One region of the Paenibacillus kribbensis genome, then DNA from elsewhere that is predicted to be linked to it. Evidence: predicted binding sites of a transcription regulator. Region 1 holds the regulator's gene; the other holds the start of a gene.
The links. Region 1 encodes Rex, which represses fermentation and respiration genes when NADH is low (regulators of the CRP and FNR family bind a similar motif). Its sites were predicted from a motif close to TTGTGAAATATTTCACAA; they were not measured.
Positions count from the first base shown of each region.

Region 2: a site for Rex is predicted at 5,395-5,412, ahead of B4V02_RS21040 (DoxX family membrane protein). Genes of this name have one in related genera too.

Region 1 is NZ_CP020028.1:2,357,038-2,368,801, forward strand. Features, by position in the region: gene dinG (ATP-dependent DNA helicase DinG) at 1-1,673, shown strand, start outside; gene B4V02_RS10690 (redox-sensing transcriptional repressor Rex) at 1,719-2,372, shown strand; gene B4V02_RS10695 (amidohydrolase) at 2,359-3,660, shown strand; gene B4V02_RS10700 (cell wall elongation regulator TseB-like domain-containing protein) at 3,699-4,223, shown strand; gene B4V02_RS10705 ((S)-acetoin forming diacetyl reductase) at 4,988-5,770, shown strand; gene B4V02_RS10710 (hypothetical protein) at 6,432-6,965, shown strand; gene B4V02_RS10715 (AAA family ATPase) at 6,958-8,460, shown strand; gene B4V02_RS10720 (3-hydroxyacyl-CoA dehydrogenase family protein) at 8,598-9,470, shown strand; gene B4V02_RS10725 (acetate/propionate family kinase) at 9,467-10,663, shown strand; gene asnS (asparagine--tRNA ligase) at 10,792-11,764, shown strand, end outside.
Region 2 is NZ_CP020028.1:4,720,077-4,731,840, forward strand. Features, by position in the region: gene B4V02_RS21015 (amino acid ABC transporter ATP-binding protein) at 1-686, opposite strand, end outside; gene B4V02_RS21020 (amino acid ABC transporter substrate-binding protein/permease) at 679-2,127, opposite strand; gene B4V02_RS21025 (inorganic phosphate transporter) at 2,369-3,358, opposite strand; gene B4V02_RS21030 (DUF47 domain-containing protein) at 3,373-3,987, opposite strand; gene B4V02_RS21035 (DUF3048 domain-containing protein) at 4,175-5,266, opposite strand; gene B4V02_RS21040 (DoxX family membrane protein) at 5,515-6,027, shown strand; gene B4V02_RS21045 (hypothetical protein) at 6,275-7,201, shown strand; gene B4V02_RS21050 (dioxygenase family protein) at 7,278-8,063, opposite strand; gene B4V02_RS21055 (alpha/beta hydrolase) at 8,155-8,979, opposite strand; gene B4V02_RS21060 (hypothetical protein) at 9,231-9,530, opposite strand; gene B4V02_RS21065 (hypothetical protein) at 9,726-10,157, shown strand; gene B4V02_RS21070 (ABC transporter substrate-binding protein) at 10,228-11,190, opposite strand; gene B4V02_RS21075 (FecCD family ABC transporter permease) at 11,303-11,764, opposite strand, start outside.

The DNA.
Region 1 (11,764 bases):
GCAATCGTGGCGGAGATTTTTGGGAAACGGTGGCAAGTGATTCGGAGTCCTGTCTCGGCCGCTCCTGCCCGTGGTTCCGTAAATGCTTTTATCATCGTGCGCGTCATGAGGCGGGAATATCGGATGTGGTTATTACGAATCATTCCAAGCTGTTTACGGATGTCAAGGCAAGCCATCAGCTGTTGCCAAGCTATGAGCATCTGGTCATTGATGAAGCACACCATCTGGAGGAGGTCGCCGGCAAGCATCTGGGCATGCATATGAAATATTTCACACTCGTTCATACGTTGACCAGACTGTTCAAAGACAGCAAGAATGGACAGCTGCCTTCATTGCGTCAGCAGTTGGTGAAGTCTGGTCATGAGAAGTCGGCAGATTGGGCTTCGACCATCGACCAGCTATATCCGCTTGTGCTGGAGGTCAAGGAAACATGGGATTTGCTGAGCGACAAGCTGTTTGGTATGCTGCCGGAGCGAAGTGATGCGACACCGGGTGAAACAGGACAATTTTCTTCTCGTCTCAAGCCGTCGGCCAAGCCTGCCAAGTGGGATCAAGCGTCTGCGCTGGAAAATCAGTTAAATGTCACACTAAGCGAAATTTTGCGCAAGGGTGACAAGCTCATGCTGGACGTAAAGGAAGAATATGATGATTATGCGGCTGACAGCCTTATTACGGATATTACAGGACTGCTCAAGGATTTGGCCGGAATCAAGGAGAATTTGCGTCTCTTTATACGTCTTGATGATGAGACGACCGTCTACTGGCTTGAAGCGAGTGGGCAATTCCGCAGTAAATCATTGCAATTTTATGCAGTGCCTGTAGATGTGAGCCGCCAGCTGAAAGAAATGTTTTTTGACAAAAAAAGAAGCATTATTCTGACTTCAGCCACCTTATCGGTCGATAAATCGTTTCAGTACATGACCGATCAGCTCGGTTTGCAGGAAGCTGCAGATGAGGGACGGCTGATGACTTCGCAGCTCCCGTCGCCCTTTAACTACAGGGATCAGGTGCTGCTGGTCATTCCCCGCGATTTCCCGAGTGTAAAGGGCAGTGTAGGAGATGCGCATTTTGTTAATATGCTTGTCAGCTCGCTAGGCGCGACTGCTCAGGCGACCCGGGGGAGAATGCTCGTTTTGTTTACCTCCTACCGGATGCTCCGGCAAGTGTATGAGCCGCTCAAAGAGGCATTGTCTTCCAGCGACATCACTGTGCTGGGACAGGGTGTAGACAGTGGGAGCCGCAGCAAGCTCACCCGGCGTTTTCAGGATGCCAAGGCTTCTGTATTGCTGGGAACCAGCAGCTTCTGGGAGGGTGTTGATATTCCAGGCGAGGCGCTGACGTGTTTGGCCATCGTCCGTCTGCCGTTTCAACCGCCGAATCACCCGTTGCTGGAGGCGAAAAGCGAGCTGCTGCAGCAGCAGAAGAAAAATCCATTTATGAAGCTGTCTGTTCCACAGGCGGTCATTCGTTTTAAACAGGGATTTGGACGTTTGGTACGTACAGCGAGCGACCACGGGGTCGTCATCGTTTACGATACACGTGTCATCGAATCCTATTACGGAAAGCACTTTTTGTACTCGTTACCGGGACCAAAAATGGAGCATATGCCGACGGAGCAAATGGTGCCCCGCATCTCTGAATGGCTCCAATCCGCCCCGGAGACTGAGGCATAATGGACGGGCATCTAAAAATGTCCGTTACAATTAGGGGGAGCAAGTATGAAATCAGAAAAAATTTCTGAGGCAGTTGTACGGAGGTTGCCCGTATATTTACGCTATCTGAATGCACTGAACAAAAGGGAAGTGGCTACGGTCTCTTCCCAGGATCTGGGGCAAAGGCTGAATTTGAATCCGGCCCAAATCCGAAAGGATCTCGCATACTTTGGAGATTTTGGCCGAAAGGGTATCGGCTATGATGTGACTTATCTGATTGAAAAAATACGTCATATCCTGAAAATTGACCAGCAAATCAACGTTGCATTGGTCGGAGCAGGTAATCTGGGGCAAGCCCTCTCGAATTATAATGCGTACTTAAAAGACAATATGAAAATTGTAGCTGTATTTGATGCTGTTCCAGAGAAGACCGGAACGATGATCAATACGCTGGTCGTTCAGCCAATGGATCAATTGGAAGCGACTGTGAAAGAAAAAAATATTCGGATCGGGATTATTACTGTACCGGATTTCGAAGCGCAACACGTGGCCGACAAGCTGATTGAGTGTGGTATTGAAGCGATCTTGAACTTTGCACCGATCATTCTGAAAACCCCGGACAACATCCGGGTACATACCACAGATTTTACAACCGATTTGCTAAGCCTCGCTTATTATTTAGAGGATGGAAAGGAAGAATCGCAAGATGACAGTGAATAAATGGATGATTAAAAACGGCTCCTTTGCCGTAAACGGACCTGAAGCCGGGGTAATCCATGGCTATATGATTGTGGAGGATAGCCGGATTACTTACATTGGCGAGACTTTGCCTGCGGGAGAGGAAGATACAGAAGCGTTTGACGGCAAAGGCTTGCTCTTTTTACCAGGTCTGATTAATACGCATGGTCATGCGGCGATGTCACTGCTGCGTGGGTATGGCGATGATCTGGCACTTCAAGTATGGCTTCAGGAGAAAATGTGGCCGATGGAAGCCAAATTTACAGCTTCAGATGTATACTGGGGTACTTCCTTGTCTGTGCTGGAAATGCTGAAAGGCGGTACGACGACCTTCCTGGACATGTACGATCATATGGATGAGGTGGCTCGTGTAGCTGAAGAGTCAGGCATTCGTGCGAGTCTGATGCGTGGAGCGATTGGATTATGCTCAGAGGAGGAGCAGCGAATCAAGCTGGCTGAGGCTGTGACTTTTGCGCGTAACTGGCATGGCAAGGCGGATGGTCGCATTACAACAATGATGTCTCCACATGCGCCATACACATGTCCACCTGCATTTATCGAAAAATTTGTACAGGCTGCGCATGATTTGGATTTACCGCTGCACACCCACATGTCCGAGACTATTGCCGAAGTTGAGCAAAACGTACTTGATTATGGCTTGCGTCCAGTTGCACATTTGGATAAGCTCGGCTTTTTCTCCCGTCCTTCGCTTGTTGCCCATGCCGTTCATTTGAACGACGAGGAAATAGCCTTGCTGGCTGAACGTGGTGTAGCGGTTTCCCATAATCCGGGCAGCAACCTGAAGCTGGCAAGTGGTGTAGCAAGAGTGCCTGAGCTGCTGCGTGCAGGGGTTACCGTTTCGCTCGGTACGGATGGTCCTGCCAGCAATAATAATCTGGATATGTTTGAGGAAATGCGCCTGGCTGCTCTCATTCATAAGGGAGTATCCGGTGATCCTACGGCGGTTCCTGCGAATGAAGCACTGCGTCTGGCAACCGAGTACGGCGCGAAGTCGATTGGTTTAAACGAGGTGGGAGTGCTGGCAGCAGGCAACAAGGCTGACTTTATCGCGTTGGATCTGAATCAGGCGCATTTCCTGCCGCGTACGGACCTTATTTCCCATGCTGTATACTCTGCAAGTGCCAAGGATGTGGCCCATGTGTGGGTAGACGGTCGTCAGGTCGTGAAAAACGGTGAGTGCCTGACTATGGACGAGGAACGCATCAAACATGAGGCACAAGCCGCCTTTGAAGGGCTGCTGTCGCGCTAATTCAGGTGTCACATCCCCTTAGAGAGGAAGCACAGGCTTTGAAAAATAAGAAAAAATGGATAGCGGTCGCTATTTTGGCCGTGATACTGATCCTGGTCAGCATGTTCTGGTATTATTCTTACGTTACGCAAGACCAGGTGGCCGAGAGAAATGCCGCTATCATAAAGGCCAAGCAATCGGGTGGTCTGGTCAGCACGACTCGTACATGGAAGTCAGTATGGAGTCAGGTATATTGGGTAGTTCAAGGGAAAAATGCCCAAAATGAAAATATAATGGTGTGGGTTCCCTTTCAAAAAGTGGAGGGACAGCCTAATGTACCTGCCGCAGATAATAGTGGTGTTCATACCGAGCTATTGAAAAACGGAGTCGACGAGGAGAAAATGACGGCAATTATTCAGCAGCAGCTTCCAGATGCAGAGATCGTGAGCCTCCAGCCAAGTGTGTTCAATGGCGAATATGTGTGGCAGCTGTTTTACAATGATGGAAGCCATCATAACTATACCTTTTACCGTTTCTCAGATGGGGGATCGACGGGGGTAAAGTATACATTGCCTAATTACTAGAGTGACGTGGGGAGTGGCTGATGGTAGTTTGAAGGGTTAGGAGCGTTAGGAGCGCCTGGGAGCGCTGCTAGTCCGTTTGATCTTACGATCGCTGTTGCCGCCGGATTTTTTTCGATTAGATTCTTATGGGGAAAATCCGGTGGCAGTATATGCTTCCGAAGCGAGCTTTCTTACAGAAAGCTTTTAGGCGAACGCTTCGCTTCTTCAGATTCAAATGGCCCACTCCGCTGGCTGACCGCCATGGAGTCACTCCAAACACCAGGGAGTTGAGGTAGGAGGGAACGGACGCCGCGCTGCGCTTGTCTCCGTTTTGAGTTTTACATCTGTCACTCTTGTTCCCGGATTTCTCCTCTAAATAGGTTTATTCGAGAAATCTGGAAAGCACCGTCCCACTGCGGATTGGCGAAAATGTAACTTTTATACTCGGTTTATATAGTTTGGAATGATTGAAAGCTAAAAAGACGTAAATGCGATTAAATTCGTATTTACGTCTTTTTAGTTTTTATGTTTGATTCGTATTTATCATAGCATGACTATTTGAGTATAAAACCATATCCGCCTGTGCAGTGCCTTCATATGTAATTTTATAAGTTTGAATTAGATGTTTTTTCATTTCCCTTAAAGAGTCTAAATATGAAGTCTATTACATATATCATAATATTTTTTTCCTAAAAATGGTTTAATCATAGACGCGGACTAACGTAACCCATAATTTTGTGGCTATGTTATCATGACTACTTATTCACCAAAGGAGATTCATGAACATGGGAAAAATGGATGGGAAAGTTGCATTGGTAACAGGTGGAGGTCAAGGGATTGGGCGGGCTATCGCTTTACGTCTGAGTCAAGATGGCTTCGCCGTGGCAGTCGTAGATTTGAATGAAGAAACGGCTAAAAGTGTGGCTGATGAAATTACAAAGACAGGAGGGCGCTCGATTGCGCTTAAAGTCGATGTTTCCAACCGGGATCAGGTTTTTGCCGCCGTCAAGGAGACAACTGACAAACTCGGTGGATTTGATGTTATCGTAAATAATGCGGGGATTGCTCCCGCCAAGCTGTTGGAAGATGTTACGCTGGCTGATTTTGATAAGCTGTTTCATATCAATGTGACCAGTGTACTGTGGGGCATTCAGGCGGCCGCAGCCGAATTTAGAGAGCTGGGTCATGGGGGGAAAATCATCAATGCCTCTTCACAGGCAGGTCATGTCGGTAACGCCAATCTGGGCATTTACTCTGCAACTAAATTTGCAGTTCGAGCATTAACACAAACCGCGGCTCAGGAATATGCGCAATATGGCATTACAGTTAACGCCTACTGTCCCGGTATTGTACAAACTCCGATGTGGAGTGGAATTGATAAAGAAATTACGGCCTCCAAAGGTGAAGCTGTAGGCGATGCCACCAAGGAATTCGGCAGCAAAATTGCGCTTGGTCGTCTCTCTACACCGGAAGATGTATCAGCCTTCGTCTCATTCCTGGCAGGTCCGGATTCCGATTACATGACAGGGCAATCCCCTCTGATCGACGGCGGCATGATGTTCCTGTAAAGGACTATGTTATTAGCGACGAGGTAATAAAACTCTTATATATGCAGCGTAGACGCTACATGCAATTTTTGCTGCAGCCAAGAACTTGTAAAAGCAGGAGTAACTGAAAGAAAGCAAAGAAAGCCGAAATTGGCTAAAGTAACTATAGAGATTGAAGAAAAAATTAAAAAGACGTAAATACGATGAAATTCGTATTTGCGTCTTTTTAACTACCAACCCTGCGAAGCTTGGCTGAAAGCCAGCGAAGCATCTTTGCCTACCCAACTTTCCTGCTAAGGCAAAATTCATCTTTATGGCGGGCAGTAGCGGAGTGGAGGATTTGAATCTGGAGAAGCGGAGCGTTCGCCTTTGCCATGGGATTCTAACCTTTAAATGTTTTATACCATCAAGAGAATCCCATGGCAACAGCGATCGTAAGATCAAATCCTCCACGCAGCGTCTCCCCCACCCACCCATAACCAATGATTTTGCCTAACCTCAACTTCCCCACACATTGCCTTCGATATTCGATATACGATATGATATACTATATTTCTGAGTGATAGACAAATATGATAGAAAAAAGCTTGCTGATTGCTGCAAGTTCAAGATCATAAGTCTGTTTGTTGTTGACATTCGTCCCGTTTCTTCTTTGTTTTACATTTTGAGAGGAGGATGTTATTTGAAATTGCGTGTAGTTCCTATCGTTGTTGCGGCAGTTTTGGCAGCATCGCTGTTGTTTGGAGGATGGTTCATTTACCGTCAGGTTACAATGCAAAATCCTCTGGAAACATTGGTTACTCAATATCCCGGCGTGACAAGCGCTCAAATAGATATTAAACCGGAAGAGGTTGTATTGAAACTGGATCTCAAGCCACAGGCAGATGTGGCCGGATTGGTCAATGTAGTTAAGCAAAAAGGGCAGTCCATCATCGGCAGCCGTACCATCAAGCTGGACATTGCAGATCATTCCAATTCAGCACTGAATCAATGGTGGTCTGAGGCTATGTTTCCCGTAGCGGAAGCGATGGAAAATAAAAAATATACTCAAATTTCATCTACCGTTGAGCAGATGAAAAAGAAAAAGACGGGTATTCAGGCTGATACCGATATGGATTCGAATAATGTCTATATCCGACTCAGCGAAGGTAAAGCGACCAAATTTATCGTTTTGCCACGTCAATCTCAGCAAATGGGGGTATGGCCTAATGCCTAGATGGATCAAGGAAGCACTAATCGGCATTGTGCCGGTAACCATTATATTTCTCATCTTTATCGGGGTGAACATTATCCCTCTGCTGCTCGTAGGCATCATGATCAGCGGCTTGTTAATGCTCATGCATGCGCGCGGTGGCTTGGCTGTAGGTGCCGGGCAAGAGCGTAAACGTAAAAAAAATGGCCCGGACAAGCTGACTTTTGAAGAAATCGGCGGACAAGAAAGCGCCAAGCAGGAGCTGCGCGAGGCCATGGACTTTTTGAATCGGCATGATGAAATTTCAAAATTTGGCATTCGTCCGATAAAAGGCATTTTGCTCACAGGCCCTCCGGGAACCGGGAAAACATTGATGGCGAAGGCAGCCGCACATTATACCAATTCTGTATTTGTTGCTGCCTCAGGCAGTGAATTTGTTGAAATGTACGTTGGTGTAGGTGCAGGTCGTATTCGTGAGCTGTTTCGCGAGGCGCGTACACGTGCCGCCAAGGAAAAGAAAGAAAATGCGATTATTTTTATTGATGAGATCGATGTGATTGGCGGTAAGCGTGAGGGTGGACAGCAGCGTGAATATGATCAGACCCTGAATCAGCTGCTGACAGAAATGGATGGCATTTATTCAACGGATACGCCACGTATTTTGCTCATTGCGGCTACTAACCGTAAAGAAATGCTGGACAGTGCTTTAACCCGTCCAGGACGCTTTGACCGTCATATTCAAGTGGATTTGCCCGATAAAAAGGGTCGTCTGCATATTCTTGAAATCCATGCCAAAAATAAACCGATTCAGGAAGATGCGAATCTGGACAAAATTGCTGAAGAATCCTATGGCTTTTCCGGTGCACAGCTGGAAAGCGTCATGAATGAAGCGGCCATCTATGCGATGAGACAGGAAGAGAAGATGATTGCCCAGAAACATCTGTCGATGGCCATTGACAAGGTGATGATGGGCGAGAAAACGGACCGTGAATCAACGCTGGAAGAGAAAAAGCGTGTAGCCATTCATGAGTTGGGACATGCTATTATGGCCGAAATCGTTCGTCCCGGCAGTGTGAGCCAGGTTGCGCTCAGCCCACGCGGGAAAGCGCTCGGCTATGTGCGTCACAATCCACAGCAAGAACATTATCTATATACCAAGCAGTTCCTGGAGGAGCAGATTATGATCTCCCTCGCCGGGGCTGTAGCGGAGGAAATGTACTATGGCGGTCGCAGTACAGGCTCAAGTAATGATTTTGAGCAGGCGCTGAATATCGTTCATACAATGATGACCTCCGGTTTGACTTCACTTGGAATTATTAACATGGATATGGTAACAAAAGAAGAACTTATGAGGGAAAACAGCCAGATTATGGATGGACTGCATACCCGAACGCTGGACCTGCTTGAGAAGCATCGTCCTGTGTTCGACAACTCTCTTGACATCCTGATGAGGGAAGAAACACTGTCCGGAGACCAATTTAGATGTCAATTTAGTGAAAATGCTTTATTACCAGCATAATTTTATTATGCTGGTTATTTTTTTTTACATTTAGTCCGTGCTAAGATATTATTATCTATTGGGACATAAACATGTATTTTTCGACAAAGAAGGATACAATATATGAGAGTGACCAGGAAAGGGTGGAATTAAGAATTATGCAATTTAAAAAAATCGGCGTCATCGGCGGCGGTACTATGGGCCAAGGTATTTCTGAAATGCTCGCGTCCAAAGGAATCGATGTGCTGCTGGTAGAGCAGACACCAGAGAAACTAGACTACGCCTACAATATGATTGAAACGAGTCTGGACAAACAGCTGGAAAAGTGGGCAATCACACAAGCGGAGAAAAAATTGATTTTATCCCGCATTCAAAAAGTATCCCATTTGGCAGAGCTGGGCAGTTGTGATATGGTCATTGAAACCATTACAGAAAACCTGGATGAGAAGAAAGCTGTTTTCCAAGAGCTGGACCATGTGTGTCCAAGCAACATTATTCTTGCAAGTAATACATCCACGCTGAGCCTGACCGAGCTTGCGAGCTCGACCAAGTATCCAGAGCGTGTGATTGGCATGCACTTTATTTATCCGGTATCCCGCATTGATCTTGTAGAAATTATTCGTGGCTTGAAAACTTCGGACGATACGTTTGAGAACACTAAAATGTTTGTTGAAGAAGTAGTAGAGAAAAAAGGGGTTATGATCTATGAATCCCCAGGCTTCGTAACAAGCCGTATCATTTGCTTGCTGATCAATGAAGCTGCACATGTGCTTCAAGAGGGCGTAGCTTCCGCTGAAGATATCGACGATGCTATGCGAATCGGCTACAGCTTCCAAAACGGTCCTTTGGAAATGGCTGACCGCTTTGGTCTGGATTCCGTTTTGGCCGCTCTGGAGCGGATGTTCCGCGAATTCGGCGAATTGAAATATCGTCCGTCCATCGTCTTGAAGAAAATGGTGCGTGCAGGTAATCTGGGCGTAAAATCGGGTGAAGGGTTCTTTAAGTACGACAAGGATGGTGACCGGATATGAAAATTCTCGTAATCAATGCAGGGAGTTCTTCCCTGAAATACCAACTGTATGATATGACGGATGAGTCCGTTTTGGCGAAAGGTCTGGTAGAGCGTATCGGTATGGACTCCTCTATCCTGACGCATAAGCCAACAGGCAAAGAAGAATATACTGAAGTTAGCGAAATTCTGGAGCATACCACAGCGGTCCGTAAAGTGCTCAATGCACTTACAGATGCGGAGCATGGTGTGATTTCCAGCGTTAGCGAAATTGAGGCTGTAGGCCATCGCGTGGTTCATGGAGGAGAAATCTTCAAGCAGTCAGCACTTATAACGCCTGAAGCAAAAAGTGAAATCCGTCGCCTGTTCGACCTTGCGCCACTGCATAACCCGCCTTCCATGATGGGGATTAGAGCCGCAGAAGCAAATATGCCGAATGTGCCGCAGACTGTAATATTTGATACCTCGTTCCACCAAACGATGCCTGAGAAAGCTTACATGTACGCTATTCCACGGGTGTTGTACAATAAGTACAAGGTACGTCGTTACGGTGCCCATGGTACTTCCCATGATTTTGTTAGTAAGGAAGCTGCCAAATTCCTGGGTCGTCCTCTGGAAGATTTGAAGATCATTACTTGTCATATCGGTAATGGCGGTAGTATAACAGCAGTCCAAGGTGGCTTGTCTGTAGATACTTCCATGGGTATGACTCCACTGGAAGGACTTATGATGGGTACACGTAGTGGTGATTTGGACCCTGCAATCGTGCCTTATGTTATGAACAAAGAAGAATTGACGGTCAATGAAGTTAACTCCATGCTGAACAAGCACAGTGGACTTTTAGCGATTTCCGGTATCAGCAGTGATATGCGTGAAGTCACAGAAGGTATGGAAAAAGGCGAAGCTAATTCTACATTGGCATTCGAAATGTATGAATACCGTCTGCGTAAATACATTGGCTCGTATGCTGCGGCAATGAACGGGGTAGACGTGATTGTATTTACAGCAGGTGTAGGCGAAAATTCCGCTGTTCTGCGTAAGAGAGTGTTGGAGCAACTGACATTCCTCGGTATCGAGCTGGATGAATCACTGAACGCTATTCGCTCTGGTGAGCCTCGTCGGATTACAACGGCAAATTCCAAGGTAGAAGTATTGGTTATTCCAACGAACGAAGAACTGGTTATTGCCCGTGACACGTTCCGTTTGGTACAATAACTTAGCTGAAATAAAATGAATTTTATGCATACATACATACTTTAGCATGTATGTATTAACCAGTTGAGAACAAACAGCCTGACCCTAGGGAAGGGCTGTTTGATTTTCGGTTAAGAGGAGAGACGTTCATGACGAATAAAAGTACGATTGCCCAAGTAGGCCGCCATGTAGGGGAAACGGTTACAATCGGCGCTTGGGTAAACAATAAAAGATCTAGCGGTAAAATTCAGTTTCTGCAACTGCGTGACGGTAGCGGATATATTCAAGGGGTTATCGTAAAAAGCGAAGTGTCCGAGGACATTTGGAATGATGCCAAATCCTTGACTCAAGAAAGCTCCCTGTATGTGACTGGAGTCGTGCGTGAGGAACCGCGTAGCCAATCAGGCTTTGAATTAACGGTTACAGGCATTGAAATTATTCATCTGACTGAAAACTACCCGATTACACCAAAAGAGCATGGGGTAGATTTTCTGATGGATCACCGTCATTTGTGGCTGCGTTCCGCCAAGCAACGTGCTGTTCTGATCGTACGGGCAGAGATCATCCGTGCTGTACAGGAATTTTTTAATAGCAACGGCTTTACGAAGGTGGACCCGCCGATTTTGACGCCTTCTTCCGCAGAAGGCACAACAGAGCTGTTCCACATCAAATATTTTGACGAAGATGCATATTTGACACAAAGTGGACAATTGTATATGGAAGCGGCAGCGATGGCTTTGGGTAAGGTATATTCCTTTGGCCCAACGTTCCGTGCGGAAAAGTCCAAAACACGTCGTCACCTGATTGAGTTCTGGATGATTGAGCCGGAAATGGCTTTTGTGGATCATGAAGAATCCTTGCGCATCCAGGAGCAGTTTGTAAGCCATATCGTACAGTCTGTTCTGAAAAATTGTGCAAAGGAACTTGAAACGATTGGACGCGATGTTTCGAAGCTGGAGCAAATTCAAGGCGAATTCCCGCGCATCACGTATGATGAGGCGATTGCGTTCCTCCAAGGTGAAGGATTCGATATTCCTTGGGGTGAAGACTTTGGCGCTCCTCATGAAACGGCTATTGCCGACAAATACAACAAGCCTGTATTCATTACACATTGGCCGGCTC
Region 2 (11,764 bases), 2.4 Mb from region 1:
GGATTACCAAATACCTCTTGTGGTGTTCCTTCTTCCACGATGTAGCCACCGTCCATAAACACAACACGGTCGCTTACTTCGCGAGCAAAACCCATCTCATGGGTCACGATCATCATCGTCATGCCTTCACGCGCCAGATCTTTCATTACGCCGAGCACTTCGCCCACCATTTCTGGATCGAGCGCCGAGGTAGGCTCGTCAAACAGCATAATGTCCGGGTTCATCGCCAACGCACGCGCAATCGCCACACGCTGCTTCTGACCGCCGGAAAGCTGTCCTGGAAGTGCATCAGCCTTATCAGCCAAGCCTACACGGTCCAGCAGCTTCATCGCCGTTTCCCGGGCCTCTGCCTTCGTCTGCTTGCCTAGCTCTGTCGGTGCGAACATAATGTTCTTGAGCACCGTCATATGCGGGAACAGATTGAAATGCTGAAACACCATTCCTATATTTTCACGGACTTTGTTAATGTCCACGTTTTTATCGCCCAGCTTGTAGTCGTCGACGATGACCTCACCAGCAGTAATTTCCTCAAGCATATTCATACAACGCAAAAACGTACTTTTCCCTGAACCCGAAGGGCCGATGACGCATACAACCTCGCCTTCCCGTACTTGCATGTCAATGCCCTTTAGCACTTGGTTGCTGCCATAACTTTTTTTCAGATCTTTGACGATAATTTTACCCACGGCGAACTCTCCCTTCAAGACGGTTGGAAATTTTGGTCAGGATTGTAATAACGATAAGATACATTATCGCAACGACCAGCCAAATATCAAAGGATTGGAACGTCCGCGCGATAATAATTTTACCGGATTGGGTCAATTCGACCAAACCGATAACAGACAAAATGGACGTATCCTTCAACGTAATAACCAACTGATTGATAAACGACGGGATCATGATTTTTACAGCCTGCGGCAAAATGATTTTGAGCATAGCCATCCGGTACGGCAAACCAAGCGAACGGGCCGCTTCCATTTGTCCCGGATCAATGGACTGGATGCCTCCGCGGATAATTTCTGTCACATACGCCCCCGCGTTTAGAGACAACGTCAATACAGCCGCAACAAAAAGCGGCATTTTGAAATCCAGTGCCTGTGGAATACCAAAGTAAATAAAAAATGCAAGTACGATCAGCGGAATACCGCGGAATACATCAACGAACACTGTCGCAATGCCACGGAGCACCTTGTTATGGCTTACCTTCATAAAGCCAAACACCAGCCCCAGCAAAAAGGCGATAAGCAGCGATACCAGGGTATACAACAGCGTATTTCCCATCCCTTTAATCAACGCAGGCAGCGAAGCCGAAATTAATTCCCAGCGGCTGCGCTCAACAGGTGCCACGCCTTTGCCGGATTCGCCCAGGTATTTGGACATGATTTTGTCATATTCACCACTGTTGCGAAGATTAACAAGCCCGGCATTGAATTTTTCCAGCAGTTCCTGATTATTGCCTTTGTTGACCGCAAAACCGTAAGAACCGCCTTTTTCCTTATCCGTCACCAGCTTGAGACCATTATTTTGCGTCACACCGTATGCCAATACCGGAAAATCATCAAAGCAGGCAACGGAATTCCCTGTTTTGACTTCATCGTACATTTGGGAAGAATCATCGAACGGTACCATCGTAAAGCCGTATTTGTCCTTAATGGATTCCGCAAAGGTGTAGCCTTCCGTTCCTGTTTTTACAGCTACACGCTGGCCCTTCAGATCCTCATAGCGTTTGATCGTATCATTATCCTTACGGACCGCCATGACAACCCCTGAATCAAAATAGGGCTCGGAAAAATCAAATTTTTGCTTCCGTTCATCGGTGATGCTCATCCCGGCAATGACACCATCCACTTGATTTGTTTCAAGGGCCTGCACTGCCGCGTTAAAGCCAAGAGGCTTAATCGTATATTCAAAATTTTGATCCTTGGCAATAGCAGCCAGCAAATCCATGTCGATTCCGACAAACTTGCCATCTACATCTTCAAACTCAAAAGGCGCGAACGTCGTATCCGTGCCGATATCATATTTTGTCTTGTTTTCTGCATGTGCCACTGCACCGAAATTACCGGCCAGGGCAACCACAAAAAACAAACAAATCATGAGAGCTATTAGTTTTCTAGATTTTTGCATAATTTCCTCCAGTCAGTTGAACGGTTCAAACTTTTCTGTTTATTCTACAGGAGTTATCAAAAATTGACTACTTTGATGTCAGCTTTTTTTGAAAAAATATTTCATGGAACTATCTGGATGTGTAAACTTCGAAGATGGATTTTAGTCACAGAATGCCAATAAGCCCCTGCCGCAAAAAGCGGACGGAAGCTTATTGTGTACCCTATAGTGTATGTTTTCTTTCGTGAAAAAATAATGAAAGCTAGAAAAGAATTTTGAAAATCAATCCGGCCAGCAGTGCCGAAATAGGGATCGTTATTACCCAGGTTATTACAATACGACCAGCTAGTGACCAGCGTACAGCACTAAATCGTTTTGCAGAACCAACCCCCAAAATAGCCGAAGTAATGGCATGAGTGGTACTTACTGGCAAATGAAGCATCGTGGCTGTAAAGATAACAGATGCACCCGATAGATCTGCTGCGAATCCATTAATGGGATCAATCTTAAAAATCTTGGTTCCCATCGTCTTGATGATTTTCCAGCCCCCGATGGACGTGCCCAGCGCCATGGCTGTAGCGGCTGAAATTTTTACCCACATCGGTACTTCCAAATGATCCTGATAGCCTGCTGAGACAAGTGCAAATGTGATAATTCCCATCGCTTTCTGAGCATCATTCGTACCATGCGTGAACGATTGAAGTGCTGCCGTAATGACCTGCATCGTTCGAAATCCCTTGTTTACCGTATGCGGACTGCGATAAGCGAAGATGTATTTCAAAATCATCATCACGATGTAACCGATAACGAAAGCAATCAGTGGGGAGAACACAAGTCCCTCCACAATTTCGATAAAGCCGCTCCAATTTAACTTATCTGCTCCGGCCCCCACATACACCGCTCCGGCCAGCGCACCAATGAGCGCATGGGAAGAGGATGAAGGAATGCCGAACCACCAGGTTAGAAGATTCCAGATAATCGCTGCGATCAGCGTCGCAATGACGATATCAATCCCATTCGTAAGCTTGGCAGGATTAGCAACGCTCCCGCCAATCGTCTTGGCAACCCCCGTGAACATGATGGCACCGAGAAAGTTCATAATCGCAGCCATAATAATTGCACGCCGAGGCGTCAAGGCACGGGTCGACACCGAAGTTGCAATCGCGTTCGCCGTATCATGAAATCCATTAATAAAATCGAATGCCAGAGCAAGAAAAATAACAATACCCAGTACCAGTAAACTTGTATCCATGTAAAAGGACTCCCTTACGAGTTACGCATAATGATGGATTCCAGCATATTTGCAACATCCTCGCATGAATCCGTTGTCGTTTCAAGGCGTTCGTACAGTTCTTTGCGTTTGATCAGCTCAATAGGATCAGTTACAGTTGCAAACAGGTTTTTGATGCAAATACGCAACAATTCATCCCCCTGATTTTCCAAATCATTCAGGCGAATGGTGTACTCACGAATAGCCAGCAATTTCTTTTGCGAAAGCAAATGTACAGCCTTCTGAATTTCATAAGCTGATTGACGCAAAATATCAGCGAACTGCACAATATACTCGTCCGGCTCCGTAATGTTATACATATAAAAACGTGAGGCTGTTGCTTCCAGACCATCCAGCACATCATCCATGGTTGTTGTCAGTTCCATGATATCGTCGCGTTCCAGCGGCGTGATAAAGGTCTTGTTCAGCTCAGTAATAATCGTGTGTGTGTAATCATCACACTTATTTTCATACTTCTTCATCTCATTGGTAAACAAAGTCACATCTTGAAGGTTTGAAGTATGTTGGGCAAAATAATCCGCTGCTTGCACGATCGTATCTGCCATATTTTCCAACGTCTCGAAGAATATATCCTTTTTCTTCAATCTCATAACGATTACCCCTTTACGAAAATATCCGCAACCTGTTTCGACTGCAATAGACAACCTTTGCTATCTTATCACACTCATCAATGTTTTTGTAATGTTTGCAAAAGCAAATTTCAGGATATTCGTATGCAGTACCCGACACAGAAGTTCATTATCCGACATTTTTTCCTTAAAAAGGAGTGTTCCGTTTTTATTTTGTGTTTATAGTCACATGCTCATTTAGAGAAGTATCTGCAGGGACCACATGTATATAGGATGTACCTGGCGTCAACGGAATTTCAACTCCATTTTTCATAAAACGAACCGCATCACCGGGCGTATGCTGCCATTGTGCATGTATGACTCGTCCTTGTTGAAACACCATGGCCTCTCCACTGCCATTCAGCGCAACACTCAATCTGCCTACATCATCCAGTGTTCGATGGCTTGCGCTCATCACAATAACATTGGCCGCAGAAAGCTGTTGATTATTATTTTGATCCATATGTGACTTTTCGTTCACAAATCGCTTATATTGCTGATCCGCCGGATCGTAGGTGTAGGATACACGATAGTTTTTGAGCAAAAAGCGGATTTGCAAAGATGCTGCACTCTCGTCTGTCATGACCGGGGCTTCACCGGATTTAAGGTAAGGATATACGGGAACCTCCGCCTGCTTGACATACCCTTTATAATCAATTCCTTTGCGTAGTCTGCTTACATCTGTGTACAGATTATGGGGAGGACGACGATCTTTGCTTCGCCAAAAGTAAGCCCCTCCATTCGAAATCTCATCCAGATGCTCCTTCTTCTGCTGCTGTAAAATCGCATAGGCATCTGTGCTTCCCCCTGCATGTATCGGCAATGCATCGTAGGTTTCACCCAGCTCAATCAGATACGGTCGGATGCTGCGAACCGGACCGATTTTCACATCTCCGCTATAGCTTTGAAAAAAAGCGACCAAGCGAGTAATTCCGCCTTCTGCAAGAACTTCATATACCATGTCTGCCTGACTAAGCCCTGCCTGTGGACGTGCAGCCGGAGCATTGTTAATCATGATCGCGAGCGGTCGCTCCAAAACAGGCTGCTCCACCGGAAGACCGGTAAGTGGAGCTGTAAATGCCGGAATGGACTGCTCTTTGGGCGGCTCAGCCTCCAGTTCTGTTTTTTGTTCAATCAATTGGGGAGCGGGTTCAGATTCACCCGTTTTGGACAAGGCAGAACAAGACATCAGCGTCATGCATAACAGAGCTGAGGCCATCACACGCAACCATTGCGTTCGTTGGGAAATGGACCTGGACAAGTTTATCCCTCCACTTTAGATTTTTTTCTCATTATAAGCTTTTTTTCCTGTTTTTGTCTTGATCGAAGGTATACGTCCCGATAGAATACTTATCTGAAGACATTAAAATTTAAAAAAATATTCAGACTTTGTGATTTTTATCACAAATAAGTGTAACTGAACCTAATACAATAAAGGTGTAGCAGAGATGATCATCCTAACCTAATGAAATACAAAACATTTTGATATAAGAAAGAGGAGTGGTTTAAATGTTTAACAACTGGTTGCGTGAAAACAAAGTAGCGATGTGGCTGCTGACTGTAGTACGGGTTTATCTCGGATATGAATGGATGAGCCATGGACTTGAAAAGTTGACTGGCGGATTTGATGCCGCTGGATTCATCTCGGGGGCCATTGCTAAAACGGGTGGAGATCATCCCGCTGTACAAGGCTGGTGGGGATCGTTCCTCGAAGCCTTTGCCCTGCCAAATGTCGGTTTGTTCAACGTCCTGATCCCACTGGGTGAGTTCTTGGTCGGGGTTGGCCTGCTGCTTGGTACACTGACTACGCTGGCTGCTTTGATGGCCATGGTCATGAACTTCTCGTTCCTGTTCTCGGGTACAGTAAGCACCAATGCAATCTACCTGCTGTTTGAAATCTTCCTTGTGGTCGCTGGTGCAAATGCCGGACGGATCGGCTTTGACCGTTGGGTACTGCCCTTCCTGCGTGGACTGTTCGGTAAAAATAAAGATACCTTTCCAGCCGATCGAAAAATAGCTTAACTAACCTGCAAACAACCGTTACCCTCTGGGCTAATGGTTGTTTTTTTTATGCAGCTATGCTGCTCTCCACTTATTCATCACTGAAGGAGTCTCCCATGGTCATACTGACGTGGGAACTCCTTTTTTTGTCGGATTCAACATTTCATCAAATGTTTACAAGTTGGATACAACATGGAATGCTCACGATACATTTCCCCTATACACTACAGATACACCAAAGAAAACACGAAGAAATATGGAGGGTTAAATGATGAAAAAAATGACCAAAGCCTATCTCATGCTCGCGACAGTAGCTTTCACTGTACAGACTATGGGACTGGGATATCAGGCAACAGCCGCAGCAGCAAAAACTGCTACAGCATCTCAGACGGTAAGCGCACAACAAATTTCCAAGACCTTTGAGCAATTGCTAAGCCAGCCTGGCAAGCTGCCTCAGGCGTTTACGTATTTGCAAAAGCACATTCAATCCGTTCCAGTCGCTCGGGCAACCATGATGACGCTCCATCTGGAAAATGCCCAGAATAAGCAATTGGATGCATACTCACGTACGCTATACCCGACGTCTGTTCAAAATAAGATTAGTAGCATATACAAACCTGGCGATACGTTCACCAATCTGATTAGCCGTACAAAAGACGCAAGCCTGAAAAAATTACTAGTCCAAACCAGAGATGCCGGATTCAAGCTTGAAACGGCGGAAGGTATGTTTTATCCGGTCATAAACTATGAAAAATACACAGTATTCAGCAAGTACACCACGGCAGATATTCGCAGCTACATTCAGATCATGGCTGTGGAATCAGGACAGGCCGCTACCAAGGATGCCGCGCTCCGTATTGGCTATCAGCAGTTAGCGGGACGAGTGCTGGCACAGGAAGCGTTTTTAAACCAATATCCACATTCCAACCGTACAAAAGCGGTAAAAAACTTATATGAGATGTACTATTTCTATACCTTCTACGGCACGAACAATACGCCACTATTCGATTATGAGACCAAGAAGATTCAACCTAATGCCAAAAAAGGATATCAACTCGTCATTCAACGCAACCCGGATTCGAAGAGTGCCTACATTCAGAAGCTGAAAGCCTTTGTGACCCTGCTGGATCAAAACGGAGATAAGCAAACGACACAAGTATCTGCCTGGCTGAAAAAGAACGTATCTTCCAATTAATCGAGAAAGCGGAATATAAAAGAACTTCCATTCCCACACGCCATGTGGATTTGGAAGTTCTTTTTACATTTATTGATCATTTTTCCTGACCAAAAGCCCAGCAATTAAGGCTTAGCGAGCCAAGGACATAGCTCTGAAAAAGCTTGCGTGCCGAGCGCTGATCATCCGCAGCCCCCATCACATAAAACAAAGGTGATAAATGCTCAATCCCATAAGAAGGAACCGCCTGCTTGGCATAAGGTGCCTTCTTGTCATATTGGAATAGATGACGCAAATTCCAGTCTTGAAGCTGCTGTCCAATCCAGTCATCATATTGAACCGCCCACTCGGCCGGCTCATTCGTTTCCTTGAGTGTACGCAGATTGTGTACCAATCCGCCGCTGCCGATAATCAAAATACCTTGTTCTCGCAGCGGTGCCAGCATCCGTCCAATCTCATACTGCTCCTGCGGAGCGCGCCGGGAATCAATGGAAAGCGGGACGACAGGAATGTCCGCATCAGGATATATATGCCGCAAAACCACCCATGCTCCATGATCCAGTCCCCGGTTTCGAACCGGCTGGTGAAACAGGTTATGCTGACTGAACAGATGCTTTATCTCCTCACACAGCTTCGGATCGCCTGGTGCAGGGTAATCAAGTGTGTACATTTGCTCAGGGAAGCCATAGAAATCGTGCAACGCTGCATGCTGATCATCCGCACCGATACATTGATCAGGACTATCCCAATGCGCGGAAAAAATGACTATTCCTTGGGGGCGGGGCAGGCTCGCGCCCAGCTCTGCAAGAAAGCTAGTGTATGCGTTATTTTCTACAGCCAGTGTCGGTGAACCGTGCGCAACAAAAATTGAGGGTAATGTCATCGCTGCCAACCTCCACACGCCAGTATAGTGTTACTCTTCCATTTTACTCCGGCGGAGGCGCAATTTCCAATGCAATCCGTTAGACCTGAAATCAGATCATCCAGTGCTGCCAATCCCGTTGAATATTTTCCTGCTCATCCAGCCATTCCAGCGTCCGGTCAATCAGCTGTTGCCGCTCTTTACCTGAAGAGAAGGTGTGATCTCCCTGGAAAATAATCTCTTTATCACAGCGTCCCTCTGGACGCATCCAGAATACCTTCTGGAATAAAAAGGCATAGTCCACAGGAATAATATCATCCGAGGTTCCGTGAATAACGAGCACATCCCCGTTAAATTTGACAGCCTCCTGAAACGGCTGGAACTGGGCTAACGACTCAAAATAAGCAGGTGTGAATTTGTAGTCCAAATAATCGGCCTGACCGTTTTTAACAGACTCGTCGTACACGCTTCGCTCCGTAATTTTGACGATGTCGTTGAACGGATAGCCGACAGCTGACCACAGGACCAGGTTTTGTACTCTCTTGTCCCGTACAGCTGTGAGAAGGGCGACTGCGCCCCCCAGACTGTGACCGATCAGCGTTACCTTGGTCGGGTCGATGTCCGCGCAATTCACAGCATAATCCAGCACGGTACGTGTCTGATTAATCATCGACTCCAGCCCTTGCTTGCCATAATCGCCTGTGCTTTCCCCACAACCGGCAAAATCAAAGCGCAGGACAAAATATCCCCCTGCTGCAAGCTCACGTGCAGTCTTTACAAATAACCGATCTACCCCGATACGATTGCCTACAAATCCGTGGCATATCACGACGAGCGGCACCCGTCTCTGACGGTCTCCCTCACCCGGATTATTCGGATAATGAATCGTAGCAGCCAGCTCCTCATTTTCAAAGCGAATTCCAATTTGCCGTTCCATCATCATTTTCCCCCTGAATAATTTAAACGTATATTGTAACACGGATACTCAGCAAAATACCCATTTACTTTAATTCCGATAAGTTTAATAAGTTTTATAGTAAAGTCAGTCTATCATCGCCCTGCTTCCTTGTCAACCTGTCATCCACATCGATAAAAATGTAAACAAATGGCGCTCCCCATACGATGCCGGAGAACGCCATACTACATGCTAGGTAGGGTGAATCCCCCATCATTAGACGTGGAAGATTCCTATTCGTAGCTGTTCCTGAACATCTGGTGGGTTTCCACTCGTCCCTCCCACTCCAGTTTATAAGAGGCACCGCTATTATGATCCTCATGCCATAAGCTGCGGTAGCTCTCCTCACCCAGTTCCCCTGCAAATTCTGTATCCTGAGCCACTTCAGTATCGTCCAGTATACGGTATGTTGGAGCTGCTCCTTGAATGCTCCGGTGACTCACGCTAGCAGGCGAGGATACCCTGCTGTTCCCGTTCGGAGCGCCTGCCAGTCGTTTTTGGACTGAATAATCTGCCTGATTCTCCAGCTTCATGATGCTACATCCTCTCAACGTTTATATTCAGGTTGCTCCATGTGCTCACCCTTTATCCAGTTTGAGGAGAATGCAGCGCTAATATACATTCTGCCGATAAAGCCTTTTGCCATCTGGCGCTTCCTCACGTATACTGTTTTTGTTGCAAAATACCGGTTCCATCAGCGGGATACGCTCGCGAAGCAGGAGGAAGAAATGAATAAAGCAAAATATTATACGCTTATTGCATGGATTGCCTTGTCCATGTTTTTTTTGACACAGGCGATGATTGGAGGGTTTATCGCATTTACAGGCGGAGATATTACTCCCTTTGAAAAAGTTAACCTGTCGACCCTCATCATTATCGCTGCAGGAGCGATTCTACTGGTTGAAGCACTGATGAATTTTATGGACCGTTCTGGAGAAGACGAGGAGACGCAACAGCCAGACCATGTACCAGTGAAGCCCCAGTTGAATTTCAAATCCATCTTGATGTATATTGTGCTGGTTGTCGTGATTCTCGTCTCCGGCTTGGCATTGCGCAGTATACTGCCTGTGTTCAGGATTTCACCTTGGGTAAATCTGATTCTCGCCGCCGTCGGCTTCATCGGACTCAAACCAATTTTTCTGCGTAAAAAGCGTTCTTAATTCACAAAAAATCCGTATTCCCGCCTGCAAGAAGATGCATGTGGAAATACGGATTGATGTATTCTAAAGCTTATTTGGAAAATAGCTGCTCTGCATTATCCAGAGCGATTTTGTGCCCCATTGCGGAATAGTCCAGCCAAGGCTGTCCCTCCAGCATATAGACATGACCCTGCTTAACCGCCTTGAGTCCTTGCCATACCGCGTTTCCTTCCAGTTGCTTGTATACCTTTTGCGCATCAGCGCCTTTACTGATAATGACAAGGATCGCATCAGCATCATAATCAGGCAAAACTTCCTGGGACACGACCTGGTAGGCCTTGTTGATTTTTTCTACACCCTTGGCTGGCTTCAAGCCCAAGTCCTGATATAGCAGCGGTCCTACCGGACGCTTCATGCCCATGACACGAACTTCCTTCGCCGTCACACGTATAGCCATAACTGTTCCATCTCCGATTTTGGAGTGGATCAGCTTTTTAACCCGTTCCTTTTGTGCCTCATAATCTTTCAGAAAAGCGTCCGCCTCTGCCTCACGGTTAACCATGACGGCGATTTTTTTCAGTTGGTCCTTCCAAGTGCCTTCATCCAGATCAAAAACCTCGGTCGGCGCGATTTTTTCAAACTTGGCTACATCGGTGCCTGAATATTTTTTGTCGAGAAAAATATGATCAGGCTGAAGCTCCAGCACCGCTTCCATATCCGGGTCTGTGACAACACCCAGCTTGCGGGTATTTTGGAGACGGTCCTTTACATGGGGCAGAAAATCCTTCACATCTCCGCCTACGACCGAACCGGCCGGAGTAATGCCCAGTGCCAGCAGGTTGTTCGTCAAATGGATAGACATCGAAGCAATCCGCGAATCGGCGTTAATGGTTGTCTTGCCGCTGTCGGCTGCTTTACTATCTGTAGCTTGGGATTCTGCAGCTTTGTTATTTGCTGCTTGTCCACAAGCGGACAGCATAATCATACACAAAACAAGAAGCATTGCTGCCCATGAACGCTTAACATCCGAACCCTTAATTCCATATTTTTTCATCATTATTCTCTCCTATGCCCTTAGAAGCCTCATATCCATGATCCATGTACAAAGCTTCTGCTTATTGATATTTCAATAATTTATAACACTCAATTCGTATGTAGTCCTTCTGTCATTTGGTTCGGGACAGCAGGAACAAGAAATACGGTGCCCCTACCACCGCAACCACCACCCCTGCGGGAATCGCGTTCGGCTGAAACAACGAGCGTCCAATCGTGTCGGATACGACCAGTATGACAACCCCGACAAAACAGGCCACGGGCAGCAAATGCTGGTACATCGGTCCGACCAGACGACGAGCCAGATGGGGTGCGATCAGCCCGATAAAACCGATGCCTCCGGCCATAGACACGCTGGCACTGGATAAAGCTACGGCTGCACCCAGCAGCAGCAGGCGCTGACGCTTCACATTCGTGCCAATACCGGCTGCTGTCTCGTCGCCCAGTGACAGGTTATTCAGGCTGCGTGTCTGTGACAGAACGTAGGGCAACACAATGATGATCCACGGCAGCAAAGCCGCTGCATGCACCCAGTCCCGGCCCCATACGCTGCCAGCCAGCCAGCGTGCAGTAAA